DNA from 3 places in the Terrabacter aeriphilus genome. Region 2 is predicted to be linked to each of the others. Evidence: riboswitches for the same ligand, from Rfam matches in the RefSeq annotation. Region 2 holds a riboswitch; each other region holds the start of a gene.
The links. A riboswitch is a leader RNA that binds a small molecule or an ion and turns the genes downstream of it on or off. The one in region 2 is predicted to bind S-adenosylmethionine.

Region 1 (3,267 bases), on a different contig from region 2:
GTGCGCGACCATGGCCGCGGTCGGCCGGTAGCCCGCCGTGGGCCGGCCCAGGGCCTCACCGGTGCGGACGTCGACGGGAAGCGTGTGCCAGACCGATCCGGGCCTCGTGATGATGGCGCGGGCGTGCTCGGCGGTCACCCAGCCGTGCCCTGGCAGCTCGCAGGGCGCGTCGGACAGCCCGACCGCCACCTCGAACGGCACGACGATCCACGCGCGCGCCGGCGCCTCACCGCTCCGTCCGTCTGGTTCGCCGACCGTCGCGGACCCCCGCGGATCGCCGCTGGCAGAGCCCTCCCGCGGATCGCCGCTGGCAGAGCCCTCCCGCGGATCGCCGTTCGGTGCGTCGGGAGCACCGCAGCCGGGGCAGGGGGCGCCGTTCCGCGCGGCGCCGAGGTGGCCGCGCAGCAGGGCCTCGGCCATGAGGTCGCAGCGCAGCTGGTCGAGCGTTCGCGGATCCCCGGCGGCCCGTAGGGTGCGGGCGGCCGCGTCGAGCCGGTCGAGGATCGCCGCGATCGTCGCGGCATCGGTCGTCATCGTCAGGCACCCCATGCCGTCCGCGACCATCCGGCAGTACACGCCGCGGCGCACCCGCGCCCGGCTGCGCCGCTCGGCCGCACCCAGCTCGTCGACCGCGGCGACCGCTCGCCTCAGCCGCGAGGTGAAGGTGCGCTGCGAGAGCGGCAGGCCGTCGCGCGTCGGCGCCAGCACCGACTCCTCGACGGTCGCCACGTCGGCATCCGACAGGCAGGCGGTCTCGGAGACGACCTGCAGGGCGCGCTGCAGGGTGATCGCCCCGTCGCGAAGGGCCCGCAGGACCAGTCGGTGACGCCGCGGGGACGTCGCCAGGGCCAGCCGGTGGGCCACCTCCCCGGGGCCCACCCCGGTCGCGAGCGCGATCTCCTCACCGACGACACGGTCGGTCGACACCGCCCCCGCCAGTCGTGACGGTGCGCCGGCCGGCAACGCCTCGATCTGCTGCGCCTCGATGCTGTGCAGCGTGCCGTAGGCGGCGAGCAGGTCGGCCTCGACGCGCGCCTTGGCCCGCTCGAGCGCCTCGATCTCGGCGAGCACGTCCTCACCCGCCCTCGCCAGGGCGTCGAGACGCTCGGCCGAGCGCAGCCGCTCGTCACGGGTGGCCTGGTCGGCGTCGCCCGGCCGAACACCTGCCCCAGCGAGCGAGCCGGGGCGAGCGTCAGCGCTCGAACCATCGGGAGCCTCCGCGATCGACCCGACGCGCACCGGTGCGCCCGATCCGGCCTGCGCCTCCGGGCCCGGGCCGACTCCCCCGCCGTCGCGGCCGTCGGAGTCGGGGCTGACGCGCCACAGCCGAAGTCCGAAGGCGCCGAGGACCGCTGGGCGTCCCGCATCGCTCGGCGACGTCGTCAGGTACGGCACGAGCCCCTCCTCCCCACCTGCGTCGACGGCGCCTCCCCCAGCGCCCGTCGAGCTCCTCCCCTGCCCTCAATTAGAACAGGTGTTCGAACACCTCGTCAACCTCCAGTCCTGCCGGCGTCCACGATGAGGACACCTCCTCCCGACAGGTGGACACGAGTTCGTACACTCACGGCAGGTCATGAGCGCCAGCGACAAGCCCCGGCTCGCTGGCCGGCAACCCTCCAACCGCGGTGGGGTGCCCCGGGTGAAGACCTGGCCCGTCGACGCCACCCGGCGCTCGGGCAAGCGCGGAGAGCTCCTCTCCCGCACCGACCCGTCGGTGCGACGGGCCCGGGTCGTCACGACGATCCCGAGCCCCGGTCATCGACACGACCCAGGAAGAGCAGGACGACCGATGACCGAGCCCCACTGGTCCTTCGAGACCAAGCAGATCCACGCCGGACAGAGCGCCGACACCGCGACAGGCGCCCGAGCGCTCCCGATCTACCAGACGACGAGCTACGTCTTCAACGACACCGAGCATGCGGCGAACCTCTTCGGGCTCAAGGAGTTCGGCAACATCTACACCCGCCTGATGAACCCGACGACCGACGTCGTCGAGCAGCGCATCGCGGCCCTCGAGGGCGGCGTGGGCGCGCTCCTCGTCGCGTCGGGCCAGGCCGCCGAGACCCTCGCCGTGCTCAACATCGCCGAGGCCGGTGACCACGTCGTCGCCTCGCCGAGCCTCTACGGCGGCACCTACAACCTCTTCAAGCACACCCTGCCGAAGTTCGGCATCGAGGTCGGCTTCGTCGAGGACCCCACCTCGATCGAGTCGTGGCGGGCCGCGATCCGGCCGAACACGAAGCTCCTCTTCGGCGAGACCATCGCCAACCCGAAGAGCGAGATCCTCGACATCGAGGCGGTGGCCGCCGTCGCCCACGAGCACGGCGTGCCCCTCGTCGTCGACAACACCGTCGCGACGCCCTACCTCATCCGCCCCATCGAGTGGGGCGCCGACGTCGTCGTGCACTCGGCCACGAAGTACCTCGGTGGCCACGGCACGTCGATCGCCGGGGTCATCGTCGACTCAGGCAACTTCGACTTCGCCGCCGACCCGGAGAAGTTCCCGAACTACAACACCCCCGAGGAGAGCTACCACGGCCTCGTCTTCGCCCGGGACCTCGGCGTGGGCAGCCCGCTCGGCGCCAACCTCGCCTTCATCCTCAAGGCCCGCGTGCAGCTGCTGCGCGACCTCGGCCCCGCGGCGTCGCCGTTCAACGCCTTCCTCATCGCCCAGGGCATCGAGACGCTGTCGCTGCGCATCGAGCGGCACATCGAGAACGCGCACCAGGTCGCCGCGTTCCTCCAGGGTCACGACCAGGTGGAGCGCGTCGTGTGGGCGTCCTTGCCCGACAGCCCTTCCCACGCTCTTGCCGAGAAGTACACCCCTCGTGGCGCGGGTGCCGTGCTGTCCTTCGAGATCGCGGGCGGGCTCGAGGCGGGCAAGAAGTTCGTCGAGGCCCTGACGCTGCACAGCCACGTCGCGAACATCGGCGACGTGCGCTCGCTCGTCATCCACCCGGCCTCCACGACGCACTCGCAGGGCCCCGACGCGGACCGCCTCGCCGCGGGCGTCACCCCCGGCCTCGTGCGCCTCTCGGTCGGCATCGAGCACATCGACGACATCCTCGCCGACCTCGAGCAGGGTTTCACCGCCGCCAAGGTGTGACCCCGAAACCGGGGTGAGACGGATCGGCATGGCTGGCACGATGGCGGCCATGCCGATCCGCTACCCCGCCCCGCTCCGTCCCGGCGACCGCATCGGCGTCACGTCGCCGAGCTCGGGCGTCGGCGACGCCCTCTGGGGTCGGTTCACGTATGCCGTCACGT
Region 2 (3,267 bases):
GCTGATCACGACGAGCTTGCTCCCGCGCAGGAGGCATTCCTCCGCTGCTCTCTTGAGCGCCGCACGACCTTCTTTGGTGGCGACATAACCAACGACAATGGCCACTTTCCCGGACCTCCTTGGGACGGAAACACCCAGCTGGTCGAACCGTACCCGAAAACCCGGGTGTGGGAGGGGCGCCCGGCGACGACCTCCGGGCGGCCTCAGCCGCGCGACAGCGCCTCGCGCAGGATGCGCCCGACCTGCTCCTCCTCGATGAGGAAGCCGTCGTGACCGAAGGCCGAGGTGATGTGCGCCCGGGTGGAGCGCGGCAGCGCGGCGTGCAGCTGGTCGGAGAGCCGCGGCGGGTAGAGCCGGTCGGTGTCGACGGAGACGACCGTGCAGTCGGCGACGACGCGCGCGAGCGCCGCCTCGAGGCCGCCGCGGTCGCGCCCGACGTCGTGGGAGTTCATCGCCTCGGTGAGCACGACGTAGGAGTTGGCGTCGAAGCGTCGCGAGAGCTTGCCCGCGTGGTGGTCGAGGTAGGACTCCACGGCGAAGCGACCGCGCTCCCCCGCCCGCAGGGGGTCCTCGCCGAGCTGCGGGCGACGGCCGAAGCGGTCGTCGAGCTCGAGCTCGGTGCGGTAGGTGACGTGCGCGATGCGTCGGGCCAGGCCGAGCCCCGTGACGGGGCGGCGGTCGGTGTCGTAGTAGTCGCCGCCCGCGAAGTCCGGGTCGCTCCGGATGGCGAGCAGCTGGGGCTGGCACCAGGCGATCTGGTCGGCCGTGGCGTAGGGCGTCGACGCGAGCACGACGCACCGGTCGACGTCGTCGGGGTGCGTCACCGCCCACTCCAGGGCGCGCATGCCGCCCATCGAGCCGCCGACCACCGCGGCCAGCCGGCTGATGCCGAGGCGGTCGAGCAGGGCGCGCTCGACCGCGACCTGGTCGCGCACGGTGACGTAGGGGAAGCGGCTGCCCCACGGCCGCTCGTCCGGCGCCTGGCTCGCGGGGCCCGTGCTGCCCTGGCACCCGCCGAGCACGTTCGCCGCGATGACGAACCACTCGTCGGGGTCGACCGGCTGACCCGCGCCGATGAGGGCGTTCCACCAGCCCGGCGAGGGGTGACCGTCGCCGGCCTCGCCGACGACGTGGCTGTCGCCGGTCAGCGCGTGCTCGACGAGGATGACGTTGTCGCCGGCCTCGTTGAGCCGCCCCCACGTCTCGTACGCGATGCGGACGTCGGGCAGCACGCCCCCGCGTTCGAGCTCGACCTCGCCGAGCTCGGCGAAGCGGCGTCGCCCGACGGGGTCGCCGGTGCGCCAGGCGCCGTCCTCGGACGCCCCGGGACCGTGGCCGACGACCGGGGCCACGGGTGCCTGCGGCCGGCCCGGGCGTGCGGCCGGCGTCGGGCGTCGCGTCGTGTGCTGCCGGTGGGTGACGGTCATCGGGGTTGCTCCTGCTCGCTCGCGCTTGCACGCATCCGGGGACGGATGCGGCCGGGTCCTCACCCGGGGCACCCCACCGCGAAGGAGGGTTGCCGACCAGCGAGCCGGGGCTTGTCGCTGGTACTCATGACCTGCCCACGATCCTACGGGAGCCCGGCCCGATGGCCGAGGCTCTCGTCCACGTCGTGGACGCCGGATCCCACGCGCGACTCACGTGCAGCGGTGCGGCCGCAGGCCGCCGTCGAGCGCGTCCCGCAGCAGCCCGGCCAGCACGTGCCCGGGCTCCAGCTCGAGCGCGCGGTCGACCGCGACCCGGGCCCGGGCCCCGTCGCCGCACCACCACGCCACCGCCGCCACGAGCGACAGCAGGGGCGCCGCGTGGACGGCGGGCGTGAGCCGGCAGACCTGCTCGAGCCGCGCCTGCACCACGTGGGGCAGCGTCGCCTCCTCCCAGGCGTCCCAGTCGTCCCCGGCGAGGTCGTCGAGGAGGCCGAGGTCGTCGACGTCGTCCAGCTCGTCGAGGGCGTCCTGCTCGTCGAGGGCGCCCGGTTCTTCGAGGTCTTCGAGGTCGTCGCCCCCGCCACCGTCGTCACCGAGGAGCTCGTCGTCACCGCCCGCCTCGCCGGCGTCGCCGGCCGAACCGGCACCACCGGCGTCCTCCGTTGCTGAGCCGTCGTCCCTGCCGTCCGCGCGCTGCTCCGGACCGGAGAGGTCGACGACGTCACCGAGCAGCCGGTCCTGCGGGGACGCCGCCCCGAGCAGGCGCAGGCCCGGCCCGAGGAACAGCTCGAGGGCCGGCGCGAGCACGTCCGGCGGCGGCCCGAAGACGCTCGAGCCGGGGCAGAGCCACGCGATGACCGCGTCGCGCACGAAGGCGTCGCGCAGCGGCCCCACGAGAGCCGGCAGCCAGTGCTCGATGCCGTAGCCGACGATGTCGCCGCGCAGCACGCCGCCCCAGGCCACGAGCGCGTCGTCGACGAGGAACTCGAGGGGCGTGAGGTCGTCGTCCAGCACACCGAACCGGGCTCCCGCCCGGGCCGCACCGCGGGCCCGGCCCGCCCCGGGCCCCCGACCGCTCCCCCGCGCACCACCCGGCCGGCCGGTCCTCGGCCGACCGGACCTCCCGCGGCGCGACCACCCGCCCGCGTTCGCGTAGCGCCGCTGCCAGTCCTCGACGGACCGGCGCGCGAGGTCGTGCCGCGGCGCGTCGCGCGCGAGCGGCTCGACGAGCCGTGCGAGCTCGCTGCGGTCCGGGAGCACCGCGTGCCCCAGCGCGACGTAGCTGGCGACGGCCGGCACGTCGGCGAGCTCGGGCACCGGCCACCCCTGCTCCGGGCACCGTGCGGAGTGCAGGTCCCACCAGCGCCCCTCGCGCACGACGAGGCGCTCGCGCAGGCCCACGTCGTGGGCGTCCAGCCCGTCGGCGAGGGCGCCGAGCAGTGGCAGCGCCTCGTCGCGGTCGTCCTCGAAGGCCACGAGCGCGACCGCCGTGGGCGCCTCCGTCAGCAGCGTCGGCAGCAACCGGGCCGCGGCCAGGGGCGCCAGCTCCGGGCCGACGAGGTCCAGGCGGGCGACGAGACCGAGCCGGGCGCCGCGGAAGCAGGCGACCACGACGCTCCGGATCGGCTGGAACCCGAGGTGGTAGGGAAGGATGGTCAGCAGCTCGGCCGGCCCGGCCAGGGAGATCTTCGGCATGCGACGAGCCTCGTCACGTCGCCGCCTCTGCGACAGGCCCCGTCCCCAACCTGTGGACGACCCCGCCTGGCCCGCGGGGGGTGTGGATTCAGCGCTCGAGGCGCCTGCGCACGGTCTCCATCGCGTAGTCGGTCGCCGCCCGGCG
Region 3 (3,267 bases), on a different contig from region 2:
CTGGCCGCCCGGTCGGGGCGCGAGCACCCCGGCGGCCGTGGCCCGCTTCTCGCCCGGTCGCGGCTTGGCGGAGTCCTCGCTCGCCTTCTGCGCGGCCTGGCGGAACGCCTCGTCGCCGTCGCGCTCGGCGAGGTCGACGGGCTTGCGACGGGCCCGCTTCACGGCGGCTGCGGGGGCGTCGAGCTCGTCGGCCCCGTCGTCGCCCTCGCGGTGGATGACGAGGGCCCGCAGCTGGCGCATCCGCTCGGGGATCATGTTGACGGGCGTCGCCGTGATGACGAGCAACCCGAAGAGGCCGAGCAGCACGAGCAGGGCGAGCGCGCCGTAGGTCGACACGGCTGCCGCCAGCGGGCTCGAGGCGAGGAAGCCGAGGATGCCGCCCGCGGCGCGCATCCCGTCGGCGCCGTCGGGCGGGTTCGGGATGCCGTCGGCGAGGTGCGCCAGCCCGCAGGCGGCGAACGTCAGGGCGATGGTGCCGACGACGACGCGGTTCGTGGCCGCCTCGTCCTGGGGGGCGCGCAGCATGCGCAGGCCGAGGGCGAGCAGCACGAGCGGCACGGCGTACGCGACGCGGCCGAAGGTCCCGGCGAAGACGGCGTGCACGACCTGGCCGAAGGTGCCCGAGACACCCCACCACTCGCGGGCGGCGACGACGACCGCGAGCGCGAGCAGGGCGAAGCCCAGTCCGTCGCGGCGGTGCTCGGGCTCGAGCTCGGCCGCGCTGTGGCCGACCCGGCGCACCGCGCCGCCGGCGAGGTGCGAGACACCCATCCACGTGTTGCGCACGGCGCCGAGCGGGAAGGGGAGCCCGCCCCCGCGCGTCTTCGCCGTCTTCGGTGCCGGCTTGCGGGCCGCCGGCTTGCGCTGCGCCGGCCGCGTCGAGCGCGCTGCCGGAGGGCGGGACGAGGCGCCGCTCGAGGAACCCTTGGCGCGCGAGGTGGCTGCGCTGCTGGGTCGTTGGGTGCCGGACGGACGTGTCGCCATGCTGGCACCGTACGTGAACGCCCCTTCGAACTCACGCGTCACACGCGCAACAGCACCCGATTCCGTATGCCGTCCGCATCCCCGGCGGCCTCGGCCGGCTCCGGCGCGGGGCCCTCGACGCACGGGGCGTCTCAGATCGCGACACGGCAGGACCGAACGGTGGACAGCCCGCGAGCCGGGGCCCTAACCTCGACGGCAGGTCATGAGTGCCAGCGACAAGCCCCGGCTCGCTGGCCAGCAACCCTCCTCCGCGGTGGGGTGCTCCGGGTGACGACCAGGCCGTCCTCTGCGCGTTCGTGACGCAGAGGCCGGCAAGCGCGGACCTGCAACCGGTGGGTCCCTGGACCCAGGAGCAGTGTCATGTCGGTTCTCCCCTCCTCGCTCTGTGGCGGCGCCACCGCCCCGGTCGTGCGCACGCGCACGCTGCACGTCGTGCCGGAGGCGCACAGCCTGCCGGCCGTCGTCGGCTCGGACCTGCGCGTTCCGACGCTGCACGGCGAGGTCGCCTACGCGAACCTCGACCACGCCGCGTCGACCCCGGCGCTCGAGACGGTGCGGGAGGCCGTCGACCGGGCCCTGCGGACCTACTCGTCCGTGCACCGCGGCGCCGGTTTCGCCTCGCGGGTCACGAGCGCGTGGTTCGAGCAGGCGCGCGCCGAGGTCGCCGCCTTCGTCGGCGCCCGCGCGGACGACACCGTGATCTTCACCCGGTCGACGACCGACTCGTGGGCGCTGCTGTCCAAGGCGCTCCCCAGCCGCACGACCGTCTTCGTCTTCGGCACCGAGCACCACTCGACGCTGCTCCCGTGGGGGCGCTTCCGCACGGTGCGCCTGCCCGTTCCCCAGACGGTCGAGGACGCCCGGCAGCTGCTCGAGGAGGCGCTCGTCGACCACCCGTCGCGGCACCGCCTCGTCGTGCTCACCGCGGCCTCGAACGTCACCGGCGAGGTGTGGCCGATCGAGCGCTTCTCCGCCCTGGCGCACGAGCACGGTGCGCGCGTGGCCGTGGACGCCGCCCAGCTGTCGGCCCACCGGACCATCGACCTCGACGCCTGGGACGCCGACTACGTGGCCTTCTCGGGCCACAAGACGTACGCGCCCTACGGCGCCGGCGTGCTGGCCGGGCGCTCGGACTGGCTCGACGCGGGCAACCCCTACCTGCTCGGCGGCGGCGCGACCCGGTCGGTCACCGAGGACGGCACGACGTGGGCCACCGGCCCGGCACGGCACGAGGGCGGGAGCCCGAACGTCATCGGCGCGGTCGCGCTCGCGGCGGCCTGCGCGACGATCACGCGCCACCGCGAGGCGATCGAGGCGCACGAGGAGCAGCTGCTCGGGAGCCTGCGGGCCGGTCTCGAGGAGGTTCCCGGGGTCGAGCTGCTCTCGATCTTCGGCGACGAGCACGACCGCGTCGGCGTCGTCGCCTTCACCGTCGACGGCTGGGACTCCTCGCTCGTCTCGCAGGTGCTCTCGGTCGAGCACGGCATCGGGGTGCGCGACGGGAAGTTCTGCGCGCACCTGCTCGTCGACGAGCTGCTCGACGACCCGTGGGGCGAGCGCTCCACGACGGCCGTGCGGGCCAGCATCGGTCTCGGCAGCACGCTCGAGGGCGTCGAGCGTCTCGTCGCGGCCGTCTCCCGCCTCGTCGAGGAGGGGACCGACGCCACGTGGACCCGCACCGACGCAGGGTGGAGCATCGAGGGCGCCGACCCCCGCGACGTCGAGGTCCAGCGCCCCTGGTGACCCGGCCCGGTTGGGCTGACCCAGCGGGGTGGAGCCACGCAGCCCCTCTGCGTTGCGTCGCCACCCGACGCGCACCGACCAACCACTGGCTCGACAGCCTGCACCGGGCACCCTCCCCGCGCCTCTGCGTTGCGTCGCCACCCGACGCGCCCAGACCAGCCACCGCCTGACTGCCTCACCGCGGGCACCCACCCCCGAGTCCTCTGCATGGCGTCCCCACATGGCGTCCCCACATGGCGTCCCCACGCGACCCAGCCACGGTCTCCGTCACGCGCCGCCGTAGCTGCTGTTGGGCGGCGTCCGATGCGGCCTGCTACCGACGCGTCACCACACGACGCAACGCGCAGAGAACGCCAGCAGACCCACCGGCACCCGCCACGCCCACGCCCACAGCCCGCCCCCACCCCGTGCGTCACCACACGACGCGACGCAGAGGAAGCCACCAGACCCACCGGGACCCCACCCCCGCCCCACCGGGGCCGCTGCCATCACCGGATGCCCGGGTGGCTGCGCGCTCAGCGCGGCAGGGCGTAGGCGGCC

Region 1: linked by a shared signal. The riboswitch ahead of ABD979_RS16985 (bifunctional o-acetylhomoserine/o-acetylserine sulfhydrylase) and the one ahead of metX (homoserine O-acetyltransferase MetX) in region 2 are both predicted to bind S-adenosylmethionine.
Region 3: linked by a shared signal. The riboswitch ahead of ABD979_RS07190 (aminotransferase class V-fold PLP-dependent enzyme) and the one ahead of metX (homoserine O-acetyltransferase MetX) in region 2 are both predicted to bind S-adenosylmethionine.

The regions. Positions count from the first base shown of each region.
Region 1 covers NZ_BAABIW010000024.1:32,291-35,557, reverse strand. The annotation lists gene ABD979_RS16990 (HNH endonuclease signature motif containing protein) at 1-1,395, opposite strand, end outside; SAM riboswitch class IV at 1,570-1,689, shown strand; gene ABD979_RS16985 (bifunctional o-acetylhomoserine/o-acetylserine sulfhydrylase) at 1,790-3,106, shown strand; gene ABD979_RS16980 (LD-carboxypeptidase) at 3,135-3,267, shown strand, end outside.
Region 2 covers NZ_BAABIW010000020.1:179,177-182,443, reverse strand. The annotation lists gene ABD979_RS16260 (universal stress protein) at 1-105, opposite strand, end outside; gene metX (homoserine O-acetyltransferase MetX) at 204-1,427, opposite strand; SAM riboswitch class IV at 1,444-1,559, opposite strand; gene ABD979_RS16250 (DUF4192 family protein) at 1,638-3,122, opposite strand; gene ABD979_RS16245 (DUF1232 domain-containing protein) at 3,211-3,267, opposite strand, start outside.
Region 3 covers NZ_BAABIW010000010.1:50,065-53,331, reverse strand. The annotation lists gene ABD979_RS07195 (FtsK/SpoIIIE family DNA translocase) at 1-984, opposite strand, end outside; SAM riboswitch class IV at 1,183-1,308, shown strand; gene ABD979_RS07190 (aminotransferase class V-fold PLP-dependent enzyme) at 1,345-2,727, shown strand; gene ABD979_RS07185 (endonuclease/exonuclease/phosphatase family protein) at 3,243-3,267, opposite strand, start outside.